Regions from separate parts of the Pseudomonas sp. SK3(2021) genome, predicted to be linked through region 2. Evidence: predicted binding sites of a transcription regulator. Region 2 holds the regulator's gene; each other region holds the start of a gene.
What was found. Region 2 encodes FliA, which starts transcription of late flagellar genes. Its sites were predicted from a motif close to CTAAAGTTTNNNNNNNNNNNGCCGNTAA; they were not measured.
Positions count from the first base shown of each region.

Region 1: IF690_RS10475 (methyl-accepting chemotaxis protein) is a predicted target of FliA. The motif match lies at 2,961-2,988, and genes of this name have one in related genera.
Region 3: IF690_RS28925 (methyl-accepting chemotaxis protein) is a predicted target of FliA. The motif match lies at 4,199-4,226, and genes of this name have one in related genera.

Region 1 is NZ_CP061943.1:2,295,418-2,303,051, forward strand. Features, by position in the region: gene ccoN (cytochrome-c oxidase, cbb3-type subunit I) at 1-382, opposite strand, end outside; gene IF690_RS10470 (alpha/beta family hydrolase) at 482-1,180, shown strand; gene IF690_RS10475 (methyl-accepting chemotaxis protein) at 1,367-2,932, opposite strand; gene IF690_RS10480 (CPBP family intramembrane glutamic endopeptidase) at 3,103-3,894, opposite strand; gene acnA (aconitate hydratase AcnA) at 4,056-6,797, opposite strand; gene rlmM (23S rRNA (cytidine(2498)-2'-O)-methyltransferase RlmM) at 7,005-7,634, shown strand, end outside.
Region 2 is NZ_CP061943.1:1,998,612-2,006,245, forward strand. Features, by position in the region: gene flhF (flagellar biosynthesis GTPase FlhF) at 1-656, shown strand, start outside; gene fleN (flagellar synthesis regulator FleN) at 775-1,605, shown strand; gene fliA (RNA polymerase sigma factor FliA) at 1,602-2,342, shown strand; gene IF690_RS09070 (chemotaxis response regulator CheY) at 2,502-2,873, shown strand; gene IF690_RS09075 (protein phosphatase CheZ) at 2,904-3,692, shown strand; gene IF690_RS09080 (chemotaxis protein CheA) at 3,720-5,999, shown strand; gene IF690_RS09085 (protein-glutamate methylesterase/protein-glutamine glutaminase) at 6,049-7,173, shown strand; gene IF690_RS09090 (flagellar motor protein) at 7,173-7,634, shown strand, end outside.
Region 3 is NZ_CP061943.1:6,480,150-6,487,783, forward strand. Features, by position in the region: gene IF690_RS28910 (aldose 1-epimerase family protein) at 1-296, opposite strand, end outside; gene IF690_RS28915 (TetR/AcrR family transcriptional regulator) at 400-975, opposite strand; gene IF690_RS28920 (ABC transporter six-transmembrane domain-containing protein) at 1,090-2,013, shown strand; gene IF690_RS28925 (methyl-accepting chemotaxis protein) at 2,111-4,087, opposite strand; gene IF690_RS28930 (LysR substrate-binding domain-containing protein) at 4,277-5,197, opposite strand; gene IF690_RS28935 (NorM family multidrug efflux MATE transporter) at 5,355-6,764, shown strand; gene IF690_RS28940 (putative bifunctional diguanylate cyclase/phosphodiesterase) at 6,807-7,634, opposite strand, start outside.

The DNA of each region.
Region 1 (7,634 bases), 300 kb from region 2:
ATTCCAGCTCGGCGTATTCCTTGGAACTGGTGTAGCCCAGCGGCAGGCTGATGGCCGCCAAGAGGATTACAAGCTGCCAGCCCCAGAAGCAGAACGCGGCGATTTTCGGCGCGAACAGCTGGGTCTGGCAGGTGCGTTGCACCGAGTAGAAGGAGCTGGCGAACAAGGCGCAGCCGCCAAAGGCGAAGATCACCGCGTTGGTGTGCAGCGGGCGCAGGCGCCCGAAACTGGTCCAGGGCAGGTTGAAGTTGAGTTCGGGCCAGACCAACTGGGCAGCGAGAAAAACCCCGAGCCCCATGCCGACGATGCCCCACACCACCGTCATAATGGCGAATTGGCGGACCACCTTGTAGTTGTAGGCGGTACTGATAGAAGTGTTCATGGTTCCCCATCCACGGTTCAGCTGAAGTGAAAGCGACTGCGCACGGCAAGGCGCGCTCACTTCTTCTGGAGTTATAGGCAGACTAAAAGCGAGGTAAGCATGGGCAAACGGCAAGGGGCTGTTATTGACGGGGATCAATGGGCGCAGTGCGTGCGGGAACGGGGCTGGCTCTGGGATGCCGCGCGGCAGCCGCCGGCCGGCGAATCGCTGACCCTGATCCTGGCCCATGGCGCCGGCGCGCCGATGGACAGCGCTTTCATGAGTGACATGGCCGCACGCCTTGCGGCGCATGGGGTCAACGTCCTGCGCTTCGAGTTTCCCTACACGGCCCAGCGTCGCCTCGATGGTGGAAAACGGCCGCCTAACCCGGCGCCGAAGCTGCTGGAGTGCTGGCGTGAGGTGTATGCCCAGGTGCGACCTCATGTCGCTGGGCGGCTGGCCATCGGCGGCAAGTCCATGGGCGGGCGCATGGCCAGTTTGCTGGCCGACGAACTGGGCGCCGATGCACTGGTGTGCCTCGGGTATCCGTTTTATGCCGCCGGCAAACCGGAGAAGCCGCGGGTCGCCCACTTGGCCGAATTGCGCACCAGGACCCTGATCGTCCAGGGCGAGCGCGACGCCCTGGGTAACCGGGCGGCGGTCGAAGCCTATGCGCTGGCACCGGCTATCGAGCTGTTCTGGCTGGTCGCCGCCGACCATGACCTGAAACCGCTCAAGGCCTCGGGCTTCACCCATGAGCAGCACTTGGAGGCAGCCGCGCAGAAGGTTGCCGAGGTTTTGCGCAGTCTGAATGCTTGAGCGACTCTTCTGTAGCAGCCGGTCGACGCTCGATTGCTCGCGATTGTTTTCAAGGCGACAACGGTGGCGACTGCCAAGCTGCCATCGCGAGCAAGCTTCGCTACAGATACAGAAGACGCGCGCGGGGCTGGAAAAAGGCAATAAAAAACCCGGAAGGCGGACCTTCCGGGTTTTTTGTTTTGCGGCTTAGCGGTTGAAGCGTTCGACCAACGAGTATTGCGTGTTGGCGGTGCGGGTCAGCTCTTCGCTGAGCTGTGCCGAGTTCTGGGCCTGCTCCGAGGTCTGGTCGGCCAGTTGGGCGATGGTACTGATATTGCGGCTGATCTCTTCGGCCACTGCGCTTTGCTCTTCGGTGGCGGCGGCGATCTGGGTGGTCATGTCGGTGATGTTGGCCACCGCTTCACTGATGCCGACCAGCGCCTGGTCGGCTTCCAGCACCCGGGCCACGCCTTCCTCGGCCTGACGATGCCCGGCGTCCATGGTCTGCACCGCCGTGCTGGCGGTTTGCTGGAGCTTGGCGATCAGGTTGTGGATCTGGCCGGTGGATTCGCTGGTGCGTTGCGCCAGTTGGCGAACCTCGTCGGCCACCACTGCGAAGCCGCGACCCATTTCCCCGGCGCGCGCCGCTTCGATGGCCGCGTTCAACGCCAGCAGGTTGGTCTGGTCGGCGATGCCCTTGATCACATCGACCACGCCGCCGATTTCGTCGCTGTCCTTGGCCAGCTGGGTCACGGTCAGGCCGGTTTCACCCACCACCACCGACAGGCGCTGGATTGCTTCGCGGGTTTCCCCGGCGATGTCGCGACCGCGCCCGGTGAGGCGATTGGCTTCCTGGGTGGCGTCGGCGGTGCGCTGCACGTGGCTGGCCACTTCCTGGGTGGTGGCGGCCATCTGGTTGACCGCGGTGGCCACCTGTTCGGTTTCCACACGCTGGCGTTCCAGGCCGCTGGAGCTGTTGTGCGCCAGGGTATCGGACTGCCGTGCCTGCTCGTTGAGGTGCTCGGCGGTGTCCTGCAGGCGGGTCAGGCAGGTTTTCAGGCGGGCTTCCTGGCTGAGGATCGACATCTCCAGACGCGCCTGGGCGCCACGGCTGTCGGTGTACATCTGGGCGATCAGCGGGTCGGAGGTGGTCTGCTCGGCCAGGCGCAGCAAGCGCTTGAGGCCACGCTGTTGCCAGCTCAGCCCGAGCAGGCCGAGCGGCACGCAAAGGCCGGCGGCGAGGGCAAAGCCCCAGGAAGAGTCGAGCCAGGCGCCAATCAGGAAGCTCAGCTGGCTGACCAGGATGAACGGCAGCCAGTCCTGGAGCACCGGCAGCCATTTATCGCGTTTCGGAATCGCCGACTTGCCCTGGTTGATGCGTTGGTAAAGCGCTTCGGCGCGGCGGATCTGCTCGGCGGTGGGCTTGACCCGCACCGACTCGTAGCCGACCACTTGCTGGCCTTCGAAGACCGGTGTCACGTAGGCATTGACCCAGTAATGGTCACCGGTCTTGCAGCGATTCTTGACAATGCCCATCCATGGCAAGCCTTGTTTCAGGGTGGCCCACATATGCGCGAACACCGCGGCCGGAACGTCGGGGTGACGGACCAGGTTGTGCGGTGCGCGGACCAGTTCCTCACGAGAAAACCCACTGATTTCAACGAAGGCATCGTTGCAGTAGGTGATCACGCCTTTGGCATCGGTGGTGGAGATCAACCGTTGCTGAGCCGGAAAGGTACGTTCGCGCTGGGTGACGGGCTGGTTGTTACGCATGGTTTTCTATCCGCAAGGCTTTGATAGGTTGTCGGCGGTCTTCGCCAATTGTTGAAGTTTTTTTCAGGAATTTAAGAAGTGCCTCATTGACAGAGACCTGATCCTGCAGCGAAGGGCGAGGGAGAGCGGTAGAGCCGGGGCTCGTCCAGGGAGCCCCGGCTTGGCCAGGGTCAACCCGCGAGCATCGGGTAGGTGAATAACCCGAAGTGCAGCAGGTTCAAGCCGAAATGGGTGGCCACCGCAGCGCCCAGGCCGCCAAAACGGTAGGCGAGGCCGTAACCGACCCCGGCGATGCTCGCCAGCAGCCACCATTGCCAGCCGGCGCCCACATGCACCAGGCCGAACAGCAGGGCCGCGCACATCAGCGCCAGGTTTTCGCCATAGGGCAGATTCTTGAAGCGACGGCTCAGGCCACCCTGGATGTAGCCACGAAACAGCGCTTCCTCCACCAGGGTGACCAGCAGCAGGTTGTTCAGCACCCACAGCCAGGCCTGGTCCGGCCATTTCGGCGCCCAGTCGATGATACCCAGCAATACCGCGCCGCCCAGGGCCGCCAGGGCGGTCAGGGTCAAGGCCAGGGCAGTGGTGTAGAGAGACAGGCGCAGCGAGCGGCGCCCGATGATCCAGGGGCAGACCAGCAACAGCCAGAAGCCGATCAGCGGTTTGTCCTGGTTCAGGTACATGGAGAACGGCACGGCATCGGCGGTCAAGCGTTCCGGGCCAATTGCCCGGCCATTGTAGAAACCGGGCAGCCAATGCATGGCCAGCGCCAGGGCCAGTACCACGAACAGGCCGTGTCCCAGGTAACGCGCGTAAGGGCTTTTCTGCTGGCGAACGGCAAAGCCCGCGCACAGCAGCAAGGCAACGGAAACCGCCGCCAGCAGGCCCAGTTGGCCGTAGCTCAGGGCCAGGGCGTAGCCAATGGAGAGAAGTGCCAGGTACATCCATGGCAGAACAGTCATGTGAAATCCTTGTTGCGAAAAGAATGGAATCAGCCGCTCGCGCCACCTGCGTCGACGGTTACTGGATAGAACGAGCGAGGGGCCAGTATAACGAGGCGGGGGCGATGAATAAGTGAAACAAAAACACCGCCCGTAGGCGGTGTTGGTTTTGCAGCATGGTGTTACGCCGCGATCAACTGCCGCAGGACGTAGTGCAGGATCCCGCCGGACTTGAAGTATTCCACTTCGTTCAGGGTATCGATGCGGCACAGCACCTCGACCTTTTCCTGGCTGCCATCCTCGCGGGTGATCACCAGGGTCAGGTTCATCCGCGGTGTCAGTTCGACGCCGGTCAGGCCCCGGATATCCAGGGTTTCCTTGCCGGTGAGGTTCAGGCTCTTGCGGTTCTGGTCGAGCTTGAACTGCAGCGGCAGCACGCCCATGCCCACCAGGTTGGAGCGGTGGATGCGCTCGAAGCTCTCGGCGATCACCGCCTTGACCCCCAGCAGGTTGGTGCCCTTGGCCGCCCAGTCGCGACTGGAGCCGGTGCCGTACTCCTGGCCGGCAATCACTACCAGTGGCGTACCCGATTGCTGGTAACGCATGGCCGCGTCATAGATCGCCAGTTTCTCGCCGGTGGGAATGTAAATAGTGTTGCCGCCTTCCTCGCCGCCGAGCATTTCGTTGCGGATGCGGATGTTGGCGAAGGTGCCGCGCATCATCACCTGATGGTTGCCGCGACGCGAGCCGTAGGAGTTGAAGTCCCGCGGTTCCACGCCTTGCTCGCGCAGATAGTGGCCGGCCGGGCTATCGGCCTTGATGTTGCCGGCCGGGGAGATGTGGTCGGTGGTTACCGAGTCGCCCAGCAGCGCCAGGATCCGCGCGCCCGTCACATCCTTGATCACCGGCAGAGGGCCGGAGATGTCGTCGAAGTAGGGTGGGTGCTGGATATAGGTGGAATCCGCCTGCCACACATAGGTCGCGGCCTGCGGTACTTCGATGGCCTGCCACTGGGCGTCGCCGGCGAATACCTCGGCGTATTCCTTGTGGAACATCCGGGTGTTGACCTGGGTGACCGCCTCGGCGATCTCTTGGCTGCTTGGCCAGATGTCGCGCAGGTAGACTGGCTTGCCGTCCTTGCCTTCGCCCAGCGGCTCGCGGCTGATATCGATGCGCACGCTGCCGGCCAGGGCATAGGCGACCACCAGCGGTGGCGAGGCCAGCCAGTTGGTTTTCACCAGCGGGTGCACGCGGCCTTCGAAGTTGCGGTTACCGGACAGCACTGAGGCGACGGTCAGGTCGGCTTTCTGGATGGCTTTCTCGATCGGCTCCGGCAAGGGGCCGGAGTTGCCGATGCAGGTGGTGCAGCCATAACCCACCAGGTCGAAACCCAGGGCGTCGAGGTATTGGGTCAACCCGGCGGCCTTGTAGTAGTCGGTGACCACTTTCGAACCCGGGGCCAGCGAACTCTTCACCCAGGGTTTGCGCTTGAGGCCTTTTTCCACGGCCTTTTTCGCCACCAGGCCGGCGGCCATCATCACGCTGGGGTTGGAGGTGTTGGTGCAGGAGGTAATAGCGGCGATCACCACCGCGCCGTTTTTCAGGCGATAGGTCTGGCCATTGTGGGCGTAATCGACTTCGCCTATCAGGTCCGCGCTGCCCACGGCCACGCCACCACCGCCTTCGCTTTCCAGGCGGCCTTCTTCCTTGCTGGTGGGCTTGAACTGCAGGTCGAGAAAGTCAGTGAAGGCCTGGCCGACGTTCGGCAGCGAGACCCGGTCCTGCGGCCGCTTCGGCCCGGCCAGGCTGGCTTCCACCGTGCCCATGTCCAGCGCCAGGCTGTCGGTGAACACCGGCTCCTGGCCCGGCAGGCGCCACAGGCCCTGGGTCTTGCTGTAGGCCTCCACCAGCTTCACCACGGCGTCCGGGCGGCCGGACAGGCGCAAGTATTCCAGGGTGACGTCGTCCACCGGGAAGAAACCGCAGGTGGCGCCGTATTCCGGGGCCATGTTGGCGATGGTGGCGCGGTCGGCCAACGGCAGGTCGGCCAGGCCGTCGCCATAGAACTCGACGAATTTGCCGACCACGCCTTTCTTGCGCAGCATCTGGGTGACGGTCAGCACCAGGTCGGTGGCGGTAATGCCTTCCTTGAGCTTGCCGGTCAGTTTGAAACCGATGACTTCCGGGATCAGCATCGACACCGGCTGGCCGAGCATCGCCGCCTCGGCCTCGATGCCGCCCACGCCCCAGCCGAGCACGCCGAGGCCGTTGATCATGGTGGTGTGGGAGTCGGTGCCGACCAGGGTGTCGGGGAAGGCGTAGGTGCGGCCGTCTTCGTCCTTGGTCCAGACCGTGCGGCCCAGGTATTCCAGGTTGACCTGGTGGCAGATGCCGGTGCCCGGAGGCACCACGCTGAAGTTGTCGAAGGCGCTCTGGCCCCAGCGCAGGAAGGCATAACGTTCGCCATTGCGCTGCATTTCAATGTCGACGTTCTGTTCGAAGGCGGTGCTGCTGGCGAACTTGTCGACCATCACCGAGTGGTCGATCACCAGGTCCACCGGCGACAGCGGGTTGATGCGTTGCGGGTCGCCGCCGGCCTTGGCCATGGCCGCGCGCATGGCCGCCAGGTCGACCACCGCCGGCACGCCGGTGAAGTCCTGCATCAGTACCCGCGCCGGTCGGTACTGGATCTCGCGATCCGAGCGACGCTCCTTGAGCCAGGCGGCGAGGGCCTTGAGGTCGGCGCCGGTGACGGTCTTTTCGTCTTCCCAGCGCAGCAGGTTTTCCAGCAGGACTTTCAACGACATCGGCAGCTTGTCGAGATCGCCAAGGCGCTTGGCGGCTTCCGGCAGGCTGAAATAGTGGTAGGTCTTGTCGTCGACTTTTAATGTTTTAAGGGTTTTCAGGCTATCGAGGGACGGCATTGAATCACTCCTTTTGGTCCGCACGGCTACGGACCTGACGGGAAGGGCAGAGCTCTTAAGCTAGCCCTGTTTTCAGTAGCTGGCTAATAACTGGACTCTATGGACAAGTCCAAGGTTCCGAACTCGGCTATCATGCGCCGGTTTTCGTGACAGGCTTTGCTACAGCGGGTTTGCGCATGATTCATTGCCAATTGCCCAGGAGATTCGATGAACACCCTCTTTATGCACTGCCGGCCGGGCTTCGAAGGCGAAGTCTGTTCCGAGATCGCCGACCATGCCGCGCGCCTGAACGTGGCCGGGTACGCCAAGGCCAAGCCGAGCACCGCCTGTGCCGAGTTTGTGTGCAGCGAAGAAGACGGCGCCGAGCGTCTGATGCGCGAGTTGCGTTTTGCCGAACTGATCTTCCCGCGACAGTGGGCGCGGGGCGTCTTCGTCGATCTGCCGGAAACCGACCGTATCAGCGTGATCCTGGCCCATCTGGCGAGCTTCCCGACCTGCGGCAGCCTGTGGCTGGAAGTGGTGGATACCAATGACGGCAAAGAGCTGTCGAACTTCTGCAAGAAATTCGAAGCACCGCTGCGCAAGGCCCTGACGGCAGCCGGCAAGCTGGTGGACGATGCCGGCAAGCCGCGCTTGCTGCTGACCTTCAAAAGCGGCCGCGAGGTGTTTGTCGGCCTGGCCGATGCCGGCAATTCGGCCATGTGGCCGATGGGCATTCCGCGCTTGAAGTTCCCCCGTGAAGCGCCCAGCCGCTCGACCCTGAAGCTGGAGGAGGCCTGGCATCACTTCATTCCTCGCGAGCAGTGGGACGAGCGCCTGCACGGCGACATGACCGGC
Region 2 (7,634 bases):
TCGCCATGGTCGGCCCCGCCGGCATGGGCAAGACCACCACCCTGGCCAAGCTGGCCGCCCGCTACGTGCTCAAGTACGGCGCGCAGAACATCGCGCTGGTGAGCATGGACAGCTACCGCATCGGCGCCCAGGAGCAGCTCAAGACCCTGGGCCGGATCCTCAACGTCTCGGTGACCCATGTCGACCCGGGCCAGTCCCTGGCGCAAGCCCTCGATCCGCTGCTGCGCAAACGCGTGGTGCTGATCGACACCGCCGGCCTGCAAGCCAGCGACCCGGCCCTGCGCATGCAGCTGGAAAGTCTGGCCGGACGCGGGATCAGGGCAAAAAATTATCTGGTATTGGCAACCACCAGCCAGAAACAGGTTCTAACCGCCGCGTACCACAGCTACAAGCGTTGCGGGCTGGCCGGCTGCATCCTGACTAAACTGGATGAAACCGCCAGCCTTGGTGAGGTGTTGAGCCTGGCGATCAGTCACGAACTCCCCGTTGCCTATCTGACCGATGGCCCGCGGATTCCGGACGATCTGCACTTGCCGCGCCGTCATCAGCTGGTCAGTCGTGCGGTGAGCGTGCAGATGCAGGAAGAACCCAGCGAAGAAGCCATGGCTGACATGTTCGCTGACCTCTACCACAACCCGACCAAGCGGGTTGGCTGAGGGAATCATGAAAAGATTGCAATGTACCTACATCGATGGTCTGCCAGGCATTGTTCCGTTGGTGAACGCGCAGCCAGTTATGTGGCCCCGTCTAAGTAAGACAAGGTAAAGAAAGAACATGGGCAGCATGCATCCCGTACAGGTGATCGCGGTGACCGGCGGCAAGGGTGGCGTCGGCAAGACTAACGTGTCAGTGAACTTGTCCCTGGCCCTAGCGGAGCTCGGCCGGCGCGTCATGCTGCTGGACGCCGACCTGGGTCTGGCTAACGTCGACGTGCTATTGGGACTGACCCCCAAACGGACCCTCGCCGACGTGATCGAGGGCCGCTGCGAGCTGCGCGATGTGCTGCTGCAGGGGCCGGGTGGAATCCGTATCGTGCCGGCGGCGTCCGGCACCCAGAGCATGGTTCATCTGAGCCCGGCCCAGCATGCCGGCCTGATCCAGGCCTTCAGCGACATCGGCGACAATCTCGATGTGCTGGTGATCGACACCGCTGCCGGCATCGGTGACTCGGTGGTCAGCTTCGTCCGCGCCGCGCAGGAAGTCTTGCTGGTGGTCTGCGACGAACCGACCTCGATCACCGACGCCTACGCGCTGATCAAGCTGCTCAACCGCGACTACGGCATGAACCGCTTCCGTGTGCTCGCCAACATGGCGCAGAGCCCGCAGGAAGGGCGCAACCTGTTCGCCAAGTTGACCAAGGTCACGGATCGCTTCCTGGACGTGGCCCTACAATATGTCGGCGCCGTGCCTTACGACGAATGCGTGCGCAAGGCCGTGCAAAAGCAGCGTGCGGTCTATGAGGCGTTTCCGCGTTCGAAATGCTCGCTGGCGTTCAAGGCCATCGCGCAGAAAGTCGATACCTGGCCGTTGCCGGCCAACCCACGTGGGCATCTGGAATTTTTCGTCGAGCGGCTAGTGCATCAGACAGCGGGACCGGTGCTATGAGCGCCAGCGGCTACAACCTTTACAAAAAGTCGGCACGTGACAGCCAGTACGAATTGATCGAGCGTTATGCGCCCCTGGTCAAGCGTATTGCCTATCACCTGCTGGCGCGCCTGCCGGCCAGTGTCCAGGTCGAAGACCTGATCCAGGCCGGGATGATCGGCCTGCTCGAAGTGTCGACCAAGTACGACGCGAGCAAGGGCGCGAGTTTCGAGACGTACGCGGGTATCCGTATCCGTGGTGCGATGCTCGATGAGGTCCGTAAAGGTGACTGGGCGCCGCGTTCGGTACATCGCAATACCCGGATGGTGAGCGATGCCATTCGCGCAATTGAAGCTAAAACCGGTCGTGACGCTAAAGATCATGAAGTTGCGGCCGAACTTCAATTGAGTCTCGACGATTATTACGGGATTTTGAACGACACCTTGGGCAGTCGCCTGTTCAGCTTCGACGACCTGTTGCAGGACGGCGAGCATGAAGGGCTGCATGAGGATGGCGCGAGTGCTCATCTCGAGCCGTCGCGCGACCTGGAGGACGAACGTTTCCAGGCCGCGCTGGCGGACGCGATTGCCAATTTGCCGGAGCGTGAGCGACTGGTCTTGGCGCTGTACTACGACGAAGAGCTGAACCTCAAGGAAATCGGTGAGGTCCTGGGAGTCAGCGAATCGCGGGTCAGCCAGTTACACAGCCAGTGCGCGGCCCGTTTGCGGGGGCGTTTGGGGGAGTGGCGAGCGCGCTGACAGGCAGTGTGGGGACACTGCGAACGAGACTGGCACGACGTTGCCGGTCTTGCGGTGTGTATTCCATGCAGTCGTTGAGTGCTCTGCCTGATTGATTGAATGGCGCGTTCAGGTGCTGGACGCGTTTAAGACTGCTTGGAGGTCGAATTGGACAAGAACATGAAAATCCTCATCGTTGATGACTTCTCAACGATGCGGCGGATCATAAAAAACCTGTTGCGTGACCTGGGGTTCACCAACACGGTCGAGGCTGACGATGGCACCACCGCCATTCCGGTCCTCAACAGTGGGAGCATCGACTTTCTGGTAACGGACTGGAACATGCCTGGCATGACCGGTATCGATCTGCTGCGCCATGTGCGCGCCGATGAAAAACTCAAGCACCTGCCGGTACTCATGGTGACCGCTGAAGCCAAGCGCGAACAGATCATCGAAGCTGCCCAGGCCGGCGTAAACGGCTATGTGGTCAAGCCCTTCACGGCCCAGGCGTTGAAAGAAAAGATCGAGAAGATCTTCGAACGCATCGGTTGAGATGTGGAACCATTCCGCCACGGGGGAGCTATGGAGCACAACGAATCTTCATTGGGCGATTTCGAATCGACCCTGAAAAAACACGCACTCGAACTGGTCGACAGCCTCGAAAAAGGCAAGTTCGGCGAAGCCGTGCAACTGATCCATGAGCTCAACCAGACCCGTGACCGCGGCCTGTACCAGGAAGTCGGCAAGCTCACCCGCGAGCTGCATAGCGCCATCGTCAATTTCCAGATTGACCCGCATATGCCGCAAGCCGAGGAAGTTTCACAGATCACGGATGCCACCGAGCGCCTGTCTTATGTGGTCAGGCTGACCGAGGCCGCGGCCAACCGCACCATGGATCTGGTCGAGAGCGCCACCCCGTTGGTCAATGGCCTGAGCAGCGAAGCCCAGGCCCTGAGCGCCGACTGGGGACGTTTCATGCGCCGCGAACTGGGCGCCGAGGAGTTCCGCGACCTGGCCCGCCGGGTGGACGGTTTCCTGACCCGCAGCGAGCAAGAGACGCGCGCGGTATCGAGCAACCTCAACGACATTCTGCTGGCGCAGGACTACCAGGACCTGACCGGTCAGGTGATCAAGCGCGTGACCCAGTTGGTCACCGAAGTCGAGAGCAACCTGCTCAAGCTGGTCCTGATGGCCAGCCAAGTCGATCGTTTTGCCGGCATCGAACATGACCGTGAATCGATCCTTGCTGAAAAAGATCCGCAAAAACATCTGGCCAAGGGTGAAGGTCCGCAGATTCATGCCGATAAACGTGAAGACGTTGTATCCGGTCAGGACGATGTCGACGATTTGCTTTCCAGCCTTGGATTTTAGGCTCAGACCTAGTAGGAGCACCCATTAATGAGCTTCGGCGCCGATGAAGAAATCCTCCAGGATTTTCTGGTTGAGGCCGGCGAGATTCTAGAGCAACTGTCCGAACAACTGGTCGAGCTGGAAAGCCGGCCGGACGATGCGGATCTGCTCAACGCAATTTTTCGCGGTTTTCACACTGTAAAAGGGGGCGCCGGCTTCCTCCAGCTCAACGAGCTGGTGGAGTGCTGCCACATCGCCGAAAACGTGTTCGACATCCTGCGCAAGGGTGAGCGTCGCGTCGACGCGGAACTGATGGACGTGGTGCTCGAAGCGCTGGACGCGGTGAACGGCATGTTCGGCCAGGTGCGCGAGCGTACCGAGATCACCGCCGCCACCCCGGAGTTGCTGGCTGCCCTGGCCCGCCTGGCCGAGCCTGCCGGAGCCGAGGAGGTCGCCGCGCCGGTGGCCGAGGTTGAGGCAGTTGTTGAAAGCGTTGCCGAATCGGCCGAAAGCGAGTCCGGCGATATTACCGACAGCGAGTTCGAGCAGTTGCTCGATTCTCTCAATGCCGCCAAGGCCGAGGCCGAAGCCCCGGCCGCTGTTGCCCCCGTTGCGCCCGCGACCGGTGGCGAAGCGGCCAGCGACGAAATTACCGACGCCGAGTTCGAGTCGCTGCTCGATCAATTGCATGGCAAGGGTCAGTTCGCACCGGATGCGGTGGCACCTTCGGCCACGGCGCCCGCGGCGGAAAAAGCCGCGGCCAGCGACGAAATCACCGATGACGAATTCGAAGCGCTGCTGGATCAGTTGCACGGCAAGGGCAACTTTGCGGTAGAGGCGCTGGATTGCGCAGTGGCAGCGGCGGTACCACCGGCTGCGCCAAGCGCGGCTGCCGCCGGTAGCGACCTGATCACCGACCAGGAATTCGAATCCCTGCTCGACGAGCTGCATGGCAAGGGCAAGTTCTCTGAAGTACCTGCTGCCGCCGCGACCAAGGGGAGCGCAACGGCGGTCACGGCCTCGGCGCCTGCCGCCGTCGCCAAGCCGGCAGCGAAGAAAGCCGAAGCCAAGGTCGAAGCGCCGAAACCAGCCGCCGCCGCTGCGCCGGCGCCTGCTCGTGCTCCGGCTGCCGCCCCGGCGGAAAAGCCGGTCAGCGAAGCCGAAACCACCGTGCGGGTCGATACCGCGCGGCTGGACGAAATCATGAACATGGTCGGCGAGCTGGTACTGGTGCGTAACCGCCTGGTGCGCCTGGGGCTCAACAGCGGCGACGAAGCCATGTCCAAGGCCGTGTCGAACCTCGACGTGGTCACGGCCGACTTGCAGACCGCGGTGATGAAGACCCGGATGCAGCCGATCAAGAAGGTCTTCGGGCGTTTCCCGCGCCTGGTTCGCGACCTGGCCCGCCAGCTCAAGAAAGAGATCAACCTGGAGCTGGTCGGCGAAGAGACCGACCTCGACAAGAACCTCGTCGAGGCCCTGGCCGACCCGCTGGTGCACTTGGTGCGCAACGCCGTCGACCACGGTATCGAGTCGCCGGAAGAGCGCGAGGAGGCGGGCAAGCCCCGTGGCGGCAAGGTGGTGCTGGCGGCCGAACAGGAAGGCGACCACATCCTGTTGTCGATTTCCGATGACGGCAAAGGCATGGACCCGAATGTCCTGCGCGCCATTGCGGTCAAGCGTGGGGTGATGGACAAGGATGCCGCCGATCGCCTGAGCGACACCGAGTGCTACAACCTGATCTTCGCCCCGGGCTTCTCGACCAAGACCGAGATCTCCGATGTATCCGGCCGCGGCGTGGGCATGGACGTGGTGAAGACCAAGATTTCCCAGCTCAACGGCTCGATCAACATCTACTCGACCAAAGGCCAGGGGTCGAAGATCGTCATCAAGGTGCCGCTGACCCTGGCGATCATGCCGACCCTGATGGTGATGCTGGGCAACCAGGCGTTCGCCTTCCCGCTGGTCAACGTCAACGAAATCTTCCACCTGGACCTGTCGCGCACCAACGTGGTCGACGGCCAGGAGGTGGTGATCGTCCGCGACAAGGCGTTGCCACTGTTCTACCTCAAGCGCTGGCTGGTCAGCTCCGCCGCTCACGAAGAGCAGCGCGAAGGCCATGTGGTGATCCTTTCGGTCGGCACCCAGCGGATCGGCTTCGTCGTCGATCAACTGGTCGGCCAGGAAGAAGTCGTCATCAAGCCATTGGGCAAGATGCTCCAGGGAACTCCGGGCATGTCTGGCGCCACCATCACCGGTGACGGCCGCATCGCACTGATTCTCGATGTTCCGAGCATGCTCAAGCGTTACGCCGCACGGCGTATTTGAATACCGGAGGGGCGGGGCCATTTGCCTTGCCCCGCCTAACGGAGTGTTTATGGCAGTCAAGGTCCTGGTGGTGGACGATTCGGGGTTCTTCCGCCGCCGCGTCTCGGAAATTCTTTCAGCGGATATCAATATCCAGGTCGTCGGTACCGCGACCAACGGCAGAGAGGCGATCGATCAGGCGCTGGCGCTCAAGCCGGACGTGATCACCATGGACTACGAGATGCCGATGATGGATGGCATCACGGCGGTGCGGCACATCATGCAGCGCTGCCCGACGCCGGTGTTGATGTTCTCCTCGCTGACCCATGAAGGCGCCCGGGTGACCCTGGATGCGCTGGATGCCGGCGCGGTGGATTTCCTGCCGAAGAATTTCGAAGACATCTCGCGCAATCCGGAGAAGGTCAAGCAACTGCTGTGCGAGAAGGTCCACAGCATCTCGCGCAGTAACCGTCGTTTCAGCAGCTACAGTGCGCCGGCGCCACTGCCGGCAGCGGCCCCTGCGCCATCGAGCCCTGGCAGTTTCAGTGGCACGGCCCCGGCGCGTCCGGCTCCGGCACCGATTGCCGCCCGTACGCCGGCCGCCGGCGCGTCGTCGCCAGCGCCCAAGCGCAAGGCCTACAAGCTGGTGGCCATCGGTACCTCCACCGGTGGTCCGGTGGCCCTGCAGCGGGTGCTGACCCAGTTGCCGGCCAACTTCCCGGCGCCGATCGTGCTGATCCAGCACATGCCGGCGGCCTTCACCAAGGCGTTCGCCGAACGCCTGGACAAGCTCTGCCGGATCAGCGTCAAGGAAGCCGAGGATGGCGACATCCTGCGTCCGGGCCTGGCATTGCTGGCTCCTGGTGGCAAGCAGATGATGGTCGACGGCCGTGGCGCGGTGAAAATCCTCCCGGGCGACGAGCGCCTGAACTACAAGCCGTGCGTGGACATCACCTTCGGTTCGGCGGCCAAGTCCTACGGCGACAAAGTTCTGGCGGTGGTGCTCACCGGCATGGGCGCCGACGGTCGCGAAGGCGCGCGCCTGCTCAAGCAGGGCGGTAGCGCGGTCTGGGCCCAGGATGAGGCGAGTTGCGTGATCTACGGGATGCCGATGGCGATCGTCAAGGCGGAGCTGGCGGATGCGGTGTACGGCCTGGACGAGATCGGCAAGCACCTGGTCGAGGCTTGTCTCTGATGGATGTTCTAAGCCTCATCGGGATCATCATGGCGTTCGTCGCCATCATCGGTGGCAACTACCTGGAAGGCGGTCATCTGTCGGCCCTGGCCAATGGTCCGGCGGCGCTGATCGTGTTGGGCGGGACCATCGGCGCGGCGTTGCTGCAGTCGCCGTTGAGCGCCTTCAAGCGGGCCATGCAGATCCTCGGCTGGATCCTGTTTCCGCCGCGGGTCGACCTGCCCGGCGGCATCGACCGCGTCGTCAACTGGAGCCTGACCGCCCGCAAGGAAGGCCTGCTGGGCCTGGAAGGCGTGGCGGATGCCGAGCCCGACACCTACTCGCGCAAGGGCTTGCAACTGCTGGTGGACGGCGCCGAGCCGGAGTCCATCCGCAGCATCCTGGAAGTGGATTTCTACACCCAGGAAAGCCGCGACATCGAAGCGGCCAAGGTCTTTGAAAGCATGGGCGGCTACGCGCCG
Region 3 (7,634 bases), 2.0 Mb from region 2:
CCCATGCGCACCTTGCCGACGGAGGCCTGCAGCACGTTCATGCCACGGGTCGGCACCACCGAGAGCTTCATCGCGCCATTGTCGATATCGACAATGCTCACCCCCTCCTGACGCCCGCCATGCAGGGTGCGCAGGGTCACGGAAAAGGGTTGTTCGGTCTTTACTCCCAGCTGTTGGCTGGTGATATGGAAATCCTGGGCGGCCTTGTCGGTATCGAGCAGGACATAGTCCCAGGCCATGGCGTGGGAAGCAGCGGTGAACGCAGAAAGAGCGACCAGCAGTCTGAGCGGTGTCATGAGGGTGTGCCTTTATTGGAATTGTAGGATTTTTATAACGCCGATGAATCGATTCAGCAACCTAATTTCCACAACCTCTACACACTCGAACACCTCTCCAGGCTCAGCGAATTTTCAATAACAGCTCGACCACTTCCATCACCTCATCCATCGCCGCTGCGGCAGCCTCAGCCGAGGGTCGCAGCAACAGGCCGTCGGCGTAGCCCATGATCTGGGCGAAGATCTGCCGGGCTGCGCGTGCGGGTGATGCGCACTGGAACACCTGGGCCTGCACGCCGGCTTCGATGATGCTGGCGAGCATGGCCTGCCACTGCTCGTCCACCCTCTGGTAGGCCTCGGCCAGCGCGGTGTCGTGCATGGCTTCATCCCAGGCATCGAGCCACAGCGCCCAGCTGTCTTCGGCAGAAACCGGCAAGCAATCGCGCAGGAATCCGTGCAGGGCCTCCAACGGTGGCAAGCCAACCAGGGGCGCGCCTACGGCATCCAGTTGCTCGTTGGCAAAACGCACGAAGGCTTCGCGGCGCAATTCGTTCCAGTCGCTGAAGTAGTGATAGATGTGGCTACGGGACAGGCCGGCGTAGTCCGCCAGGTCGCGAGTGGAAACAGCGGCGAAACCCTTGCTGAGAAACAGCTCCAGGGCGGCGGCGATGATCTGGTCTTTGCGGTCGGTACGGGACATGCGGGCATTACCTCAGGGCACCGATGGATCGATGGCGCTTGCGTTTTGAGCGATCGCTCAAATACCATTGAGCGGTCGCTCAATAATAGCGTTTATCTTCCATCCGGTGCACCCATGTCAGCCGTTACCCCGCAAGTCCTGATCGATGAAAGCAAGAACATCGGCCAGCAATCCGCCAGCCAGACTCTGAAAGCCATTGCCCGCGCCTACCCCGGCAAGCTGTTCTGCACCCTGTCGCTGGTGGCGCTGGAGAATGCGCTGCTGCTGGCCTACCCGCTGTTTGCCGGGTTTGCCGTGGACTCGATCATTCGCGGCGACGCCGCCAGCGCCCTGGTCTATGCCCTGGTGGTCCTGGCGTTCTGGGTGGTCGGGGCCGCGCGGCGGGCGGTGGATACCCGCACTTTCACGCGGATCTACGCCGACCTGGCGGTGCCGGTGATCCTCAACCAGCGCCTGCTGAACCAGAGCACCTCCACCGCCGCGGCGCGGGTGGTGCTGGCCCGGGAGTTCGTCGATTTCTTCGAGAAGCACGTACCGACCATCGCCACCGCGCTGGTCTCGATTGTCGGCGCGGCGGTGATGCTGCTGGTGATCGAACCCTGGCTCGGCCTGGCCTGCCTGGTGGCCTTGTTGCTGTGCATCACCCTGCTGCCGCGCTTCGCCCGACGCAATCAGGAGCTGCATGAGCGCCTCAACGACCGGCTGGAAAAGGAAATCGGCCTGGTGGCCAAGGTCGGCGCCACGTCCCTGCAACGGCACTACCGGTTGCTGTCGCGGCTGCGGATCTGGCTATCGGACCGCGAGGCGGCGGCCTATCTGCTGCTTGGCTCGGCCGCCGCGCTGCTGTTCGTGATCGCCATCAGTCAGCTGGCCCTGACCGAAGGGGTCAAGGCCGGGCATGTTTACGCGGTGATGACCTACCTGTGGACCTTTGTCAGCAGCCTCGATGAAGCGCCGACCATGGTCGATCAACTGGCGCGCCTGCGGGATATCGGCAAGCGGGTAGACCCTGGATTGGGGGAGAAAGCCGAGGAATAAGGCGGTCGGTCTGAGGTGATCGCAGGCAATCGAGCGCCGGCCGGCCGCTCCTACAGATGCCGTAATCCCGTAGGAGTGGGGCTGGCCCGCAATGCTGTCAGCGGAACCGGTCGACCTCCTGGCGCAAGCCCGCCGCCAGCTTCTCCAGTTCCTTGGCGGTGATCGCCAGGTTCGACACTACTTCGCGCTGTTCGCTGTTGGCCAGGGCAATACTTTGCAGGTTGCTGCTGAGCAGGGTCGCGGTGCTGCTCTGCTCCTGGGTCGCGGTGGTGATCGCGGCGAACTGCTGGCCGGCCGAACGGCTCTGCTCGTCGATGCGCGCCAGGGCCGAGGCGACATTGGCATTGCGCGACAGGCCTTCCTGCATCAACACGTTGCCCTGCTCCATGGTGGCGATGGCATTGCCGGTTTCCTGCTGGATGCTGTTTATCATCAACGAAATCTCGTCGGTGGCCTCACGGGTCCGCGACGCCAGGTTGCGCACCTCGTCGGCGACCACGGCAAACCCGCGCCCCTGCTCACCGGCACGCGCGGCTTCGATGGCGGCGTTGAGCGCCAGCAGGTTGGTCTGGTCGGCAATCGCGGTGATCACCCCGACGATGCCGCCGATTTCCTCGGAGCGCTGGCCCAGGGTATTGATCACCGTCGCGGTGCTGTTCAAGGCCCCGGCGATCTGCTCCAGCGAGGCCGAGGCCTCCTCCATCGAGGTACGGCCGATCCGGGTCTGCTGGGTATTTTCCTGGGCCAGGCGTTCGGTGTTGCCCATGTTGTCGGCGATATTCAGCGAGGTGGCGCTGAACTCTTCCACCGCCCCGGCCATGCTGCTGATCTCGCCCGACTGCTGCTCCATGCCCTCGTATGCCCCGCTCGACAACCCGGACAACGCCTGGGCCCGGCCATTGACCTCCTCGGCGGCCTTGCGGATGTGCTCGACCATGGCCGACAGGGCCTGGCCCATCTGGTTGAAGCTGCCCGCCAACTGGCCGATCTCGTCCTGGCTGGAAACATTCAGGCGCGCGCTCAGGTCCCCCTTGCCCAAGGCGTCGGCCTGGCGTACCAGGTCGCCCAAGGGCGCGAGCTTGCTGCGCAGCAGCCAGACCGTGGCGCCCACCGCCAGCAGCATCGCCAACAGACTACCGATGACCAGGCGCGTACCGACGCTCCAGGTCACCGCACGGATTTCGGCTTTCGGCATGCTCGCCACCACCGACCAGGGCCCGCCTTCAAAGGGGACGGCGACGCTGTAGAAGTCCTCGCTCTTGTCGCTCCAGAAGCGCCCCTTGCCCGGCTGCCTGGCCAGTTCGGCAATGGTCGCCCCCGCTTGCTCCAGGGTCTGTACGCCAGCCGGCGGGACCAGCCATTTATGCTGCTCGTCGAGCAACGCCAGGGAGCCGGTCTGGCCGATGCGGAAGCGCTTGAGGTTGTCGAACTGGGCGTTTTGCGCGTCGGTGTAGTCGAAACCGACGAACAGCACCGCGATCACCTTGCCGGCGCTGTCCCGCACCGGCGTGTACTGGGTCATGTACAGGCGCTCGAAGAGCAGCGCACGACCGACATAGCTCTGCCCCGCCATGAGTTTCTGGTAGGCCGGGTGCGCGTGGTCCAGCAGGGTGCCGATGGCGCGACTGCCATCCTGCTTGCTCAGCGAGGTGCTGACACGGATGAAGTCGTCGCCGCTGCGCACGAACACGGTCGCCACGCCAGCGGTCATCTGCTTGAACTCGTCGACTTCCTCGAAGTTGTTGTTCAGCACCACGTCACCCAGATGCAGGCCCGGGGTCTGGGTACCGGCCACGGTCACCGGCTGGTCCGGGTGCAGGCTCAGGCCGCCGCTGAAACGCTTTTCGAACAGCCCGCTCAAGCGCTGGGTACTTTCGCGCAGGGTGCCATGGAAGGTATTGAGCTGGTCGGCCAGCAGCCGGGCCTCACTGGCCAGGTGCTCTTCACGGGTGTCGAGGTTGGCGGCGTCCAGCGAGCGCAGGGCGAAGACGGTACTGCCGCTGATCACGATCGCCAGTACCACGGCGAGTGCGAGACCAAGCTGCGAGGCGATCCGGGCACGAGGTTGAGGCATGACAGCTCCTGGCCGAGAGACCGGATCGTCCTGATCGCGTCACACGCTCGGCAATGGTTCTAATAAGAATGAGATGTCGGAACCGATCAGAACGAAGGTTCCACCTCCAAGGATTCGGCGGCGTCGATCAATACTTGAGCGAGTTGGACGGGTATCGCGCAAGCCCCTTGTCATGAGGCCTTCATCGTTTCAGCCGAGACGCTCTACGTCGGGCAATTGCATGGCACGGACCTCGTTCTGGAGAAAATCGCTGAGACGGCGCAAACGTTCACCTCCAGGCCGGGTCTTGGGCCATACCAGGTAGTAATTCTCACCACTGGCCACCGCCGTCGGCCAAGGCAGGCTCAGGCGCCCCTGGGCCACATCCTCGGCCACCATCAGCAGATCGCCCATGGAAACCCCATAGCCCCGGGCCGCGGCGATCATGCCCAGCTCCAGGGTGTCGAACACCTGCCCGCCCTTGAGCGAGACCTGCCCGGACAGGCCCATGCGCTCCAGCCAGTTGCGCCAGTCCCGGCGATCCGGGGTCGGGTGCAACAACTCGGTGGCGGCCAGTCGCGCCACATCCCACGGCTGATCGTTGAGCAGGTTTGGCGCGCCCACTGGGATCAACAGTTCCGCAAACAGGTAGCTGGCCTCCCAGTCCGGCGGAAAGTGGCCGTTGCTCAGCAGCACCGCGCAGTCGAAAGGCTCCTGGTTGAAGTCCACCGAGTCGACGTCCATCCAGGCGCTGGTCAGTTGCACCTCGTTGCCCGGTTGCAGATGGCGGAAGCGGCTCAGGCGCGCCAGCAGCCAGCGCATGGTCAGGGTCGAGGGCGCCTTCATGCGCAGGATGTCGTCTTCGGCGCGCAAGGTATTGCAGGCGCGCTCGAGGGCGGTGAAGCCTTCGCGGATGCCAGGCAGCAGCAGGCGCGCGGCTTCGGTCAGTTGCAGGTTGCGCCCGCTGCGCTGGAACAGTCGGCAGGCGAAGTGGTCTTCCAGGGTGCGGATATGCCGGCTGACCGCGCTCTGGGTGATCGACAGCTCCTCGGCCGCACGGGTGAACGAGCTGTGTCGTGCTGCGGCTTCAAAGGCACGCAAGGCATACAGGGGCGGAAGACGACGGGGCATGGCAGCACTCCACAGGCGCAATGGCGCCAACTTACCAGAATCCACCCAGCATGAGTTTTAATCATGCTACCAATCGTTTTTATCCCTTTGTGCAAGCCGCCGGGAGCGCCGAGAATCAACCCTCTTAACTGCCTCCCCCGTATCGAGACCGATGACCATGCAGCATCCAGCACGCACCGAACTCTGGGCCATCCTGCGGCTGGCCGGGCCGCTGATCGCCTCGCAGTTGGCGCACATGCTGATGGTGCTGACCGACACCCTGATGATGGCCCGCCTGAGCCCGGAAGCCCTGGCCGGCGGCGGTCTCGGCGCGGCCACCTATTCGTTCGTGTCGATCTTCTGCATCGGCGTGATCGCGGCGGTCGGTACCCTGGTCGCGATTCGCCAGGGCGCCGGCGACATCGAAGGCGCCGCGCGCCTGACCCAGGCCGGGCTCTGGCTGGCGTGGCTGATGGCGCTGGTCGCCGGCCTGCTGCTGTGGAACCTCAAGCCGGTGTTGCTGCTGTTCGGCCAGACCGAAACCAACGTGCAGTCCGCCGGCCAGTTCCTGCTGATCCTGCCGTTCGCCCTGCCCGGCTACCTGAGCTTCATGGCCCTGCGCGGCTTCACCAGCGCCATCGGCCGCGCCACGCCGGTGATGGTCATCAGCCTGGGCGGCACCGTGGCCAACTTCCTGCTCAATTACGCCTTGATCACCGGCATGTTCGGCCTGCCGAAACTGGGGCTGGTGGGGATCGGCCTGGTCACCGCGATCGTCGCCAACTGCATGGCCCTGGCACTGGCCTGGCACATCAAGCGCCACCCGGCCTATGCCGCCTACCCGCTGCGCCAGGGCCTGGTGCGACCCAATCGCCAGTACCTGCGGGAGCTCTGGCGCCTGGGCCTGCCCATCGGCGGCACCTACGCGGTGGAAGTCGGGCTGTTCGCCTTCGCCGCGCTGTGCATGGGCACCATGGGCAGCACCCAGCTGGCGGCGCACCAGATCGCCCTGCAGATCGTCTCCGTGGCCTTCATGGTGCCGGCCGGGATCTCCTACGCGATCACCATGCGCATCGGCCAGCACTACGGCGCCGGGCAGTTGCTGCACGCGCGCATGGCCGGACGGGTCGGAATTGCCTTTGGCGGCGCGGCCATGCTGGGTTTCGCCATGGTGTTCTGGCTGCTGCCGAACCAGTTGATCGGGCTGTTCCTCGACCATGACGACCCGGCCTTTCGCGACGTGATCAACCTGGCGGTCAGCCTGCTGGCGGTCGCGGCCTGGTTCGAGTTGTTCGATGGCACGCAGACCATCGCCATGGGCGCGATTCGCGGGCTCAAGGACGCCAAGACCACCTTCCTCGTGGGCCTGGGCTGCTATTGGCTGATCGGTGCGCCGGCGGCCTGGCTGATGGCCTTCACCCTGGGCTGGGGCGCGACCGGTGTGTGGTGGGGCCTGGCATCGGGGCTGGCGTGCGCCGCCATCAGCCTGACCCTGGCCTTCGAATGGAAGATGCGACGGATGATTCGCCGGGAAGGCGCGGCGCCTGCCGCGCGGGATAACTTCCAGACCGCCCAGGATTCCCTGTAGCGGTAGGAACTCGATGGCTCCTACAGCTACAGCGGGATACCGTCAGCTGACCTCGCCGGCCAGGACCTGCTGGCTTACGCCGAATGTCAGGTACTCCACCAGTTCCGCCAGCGGCAGCGGCTTGCTGATCAGGTAGCCCTGCGCCTGATCGCAACCGAAGCTGCGCAGCAAGGCCAGTTGCTCGGGGGTTTCCACGCCTTCGGCCACCACCTCGAGATGGAGGTTGTGGGCCAGGTTGATCATGGCGTGCACCAGCTTGCGGTTCTCTTCGCGCTGCTCCATGCCGCCGACAAAGCTTTTGTCGATCTTCAGCAGGGCAATCGGCAGGCTGTTGAGGTGCACGAAAGACGAGAACCCGGTGCCGAAATCGTCCAGGGAAAACCGCACCCCCAGCCGGCCCAGCGCGTCCATGGTCTGCTTGACCAGGTCGCTGCGGCGCATCACCGCGGTTTCGGTCAACTCGAATTCCAGCCATTGCGCCTCGACACCCCGCTCGGCAATCAGCCGGCTGAGGGTCGACAGCAACTGGCTGTCCTGGAACTGGCGGAACGACAGGTTGACCGCCATGTGCAACGGCACCAGGCCGCGCTCGCGCAGGGCCTGCATGTCGCGCAACGCCCGGGAAATCACCCAGTAGCCCAACGGCACGATCAGGCCGCTCTGCTCGGCCAGCGGCACGAACTCGCTCGGCGGCAACAGCCCGCGCTCGCCGTGGCGCCAGCGCACCAGGGCCTCGAGGCCGACGATCTGCCCGTCATGCAGGTTCAGGCGCGGCTGGTAGTGCAGTTCCAGTTCGTCGCGGCGCAAGGCCCGGCGCAGTTCGCTTTCCAGGTCGGCGAGGCTGCGGGCATTGCGGTTGATGCGTTCGTT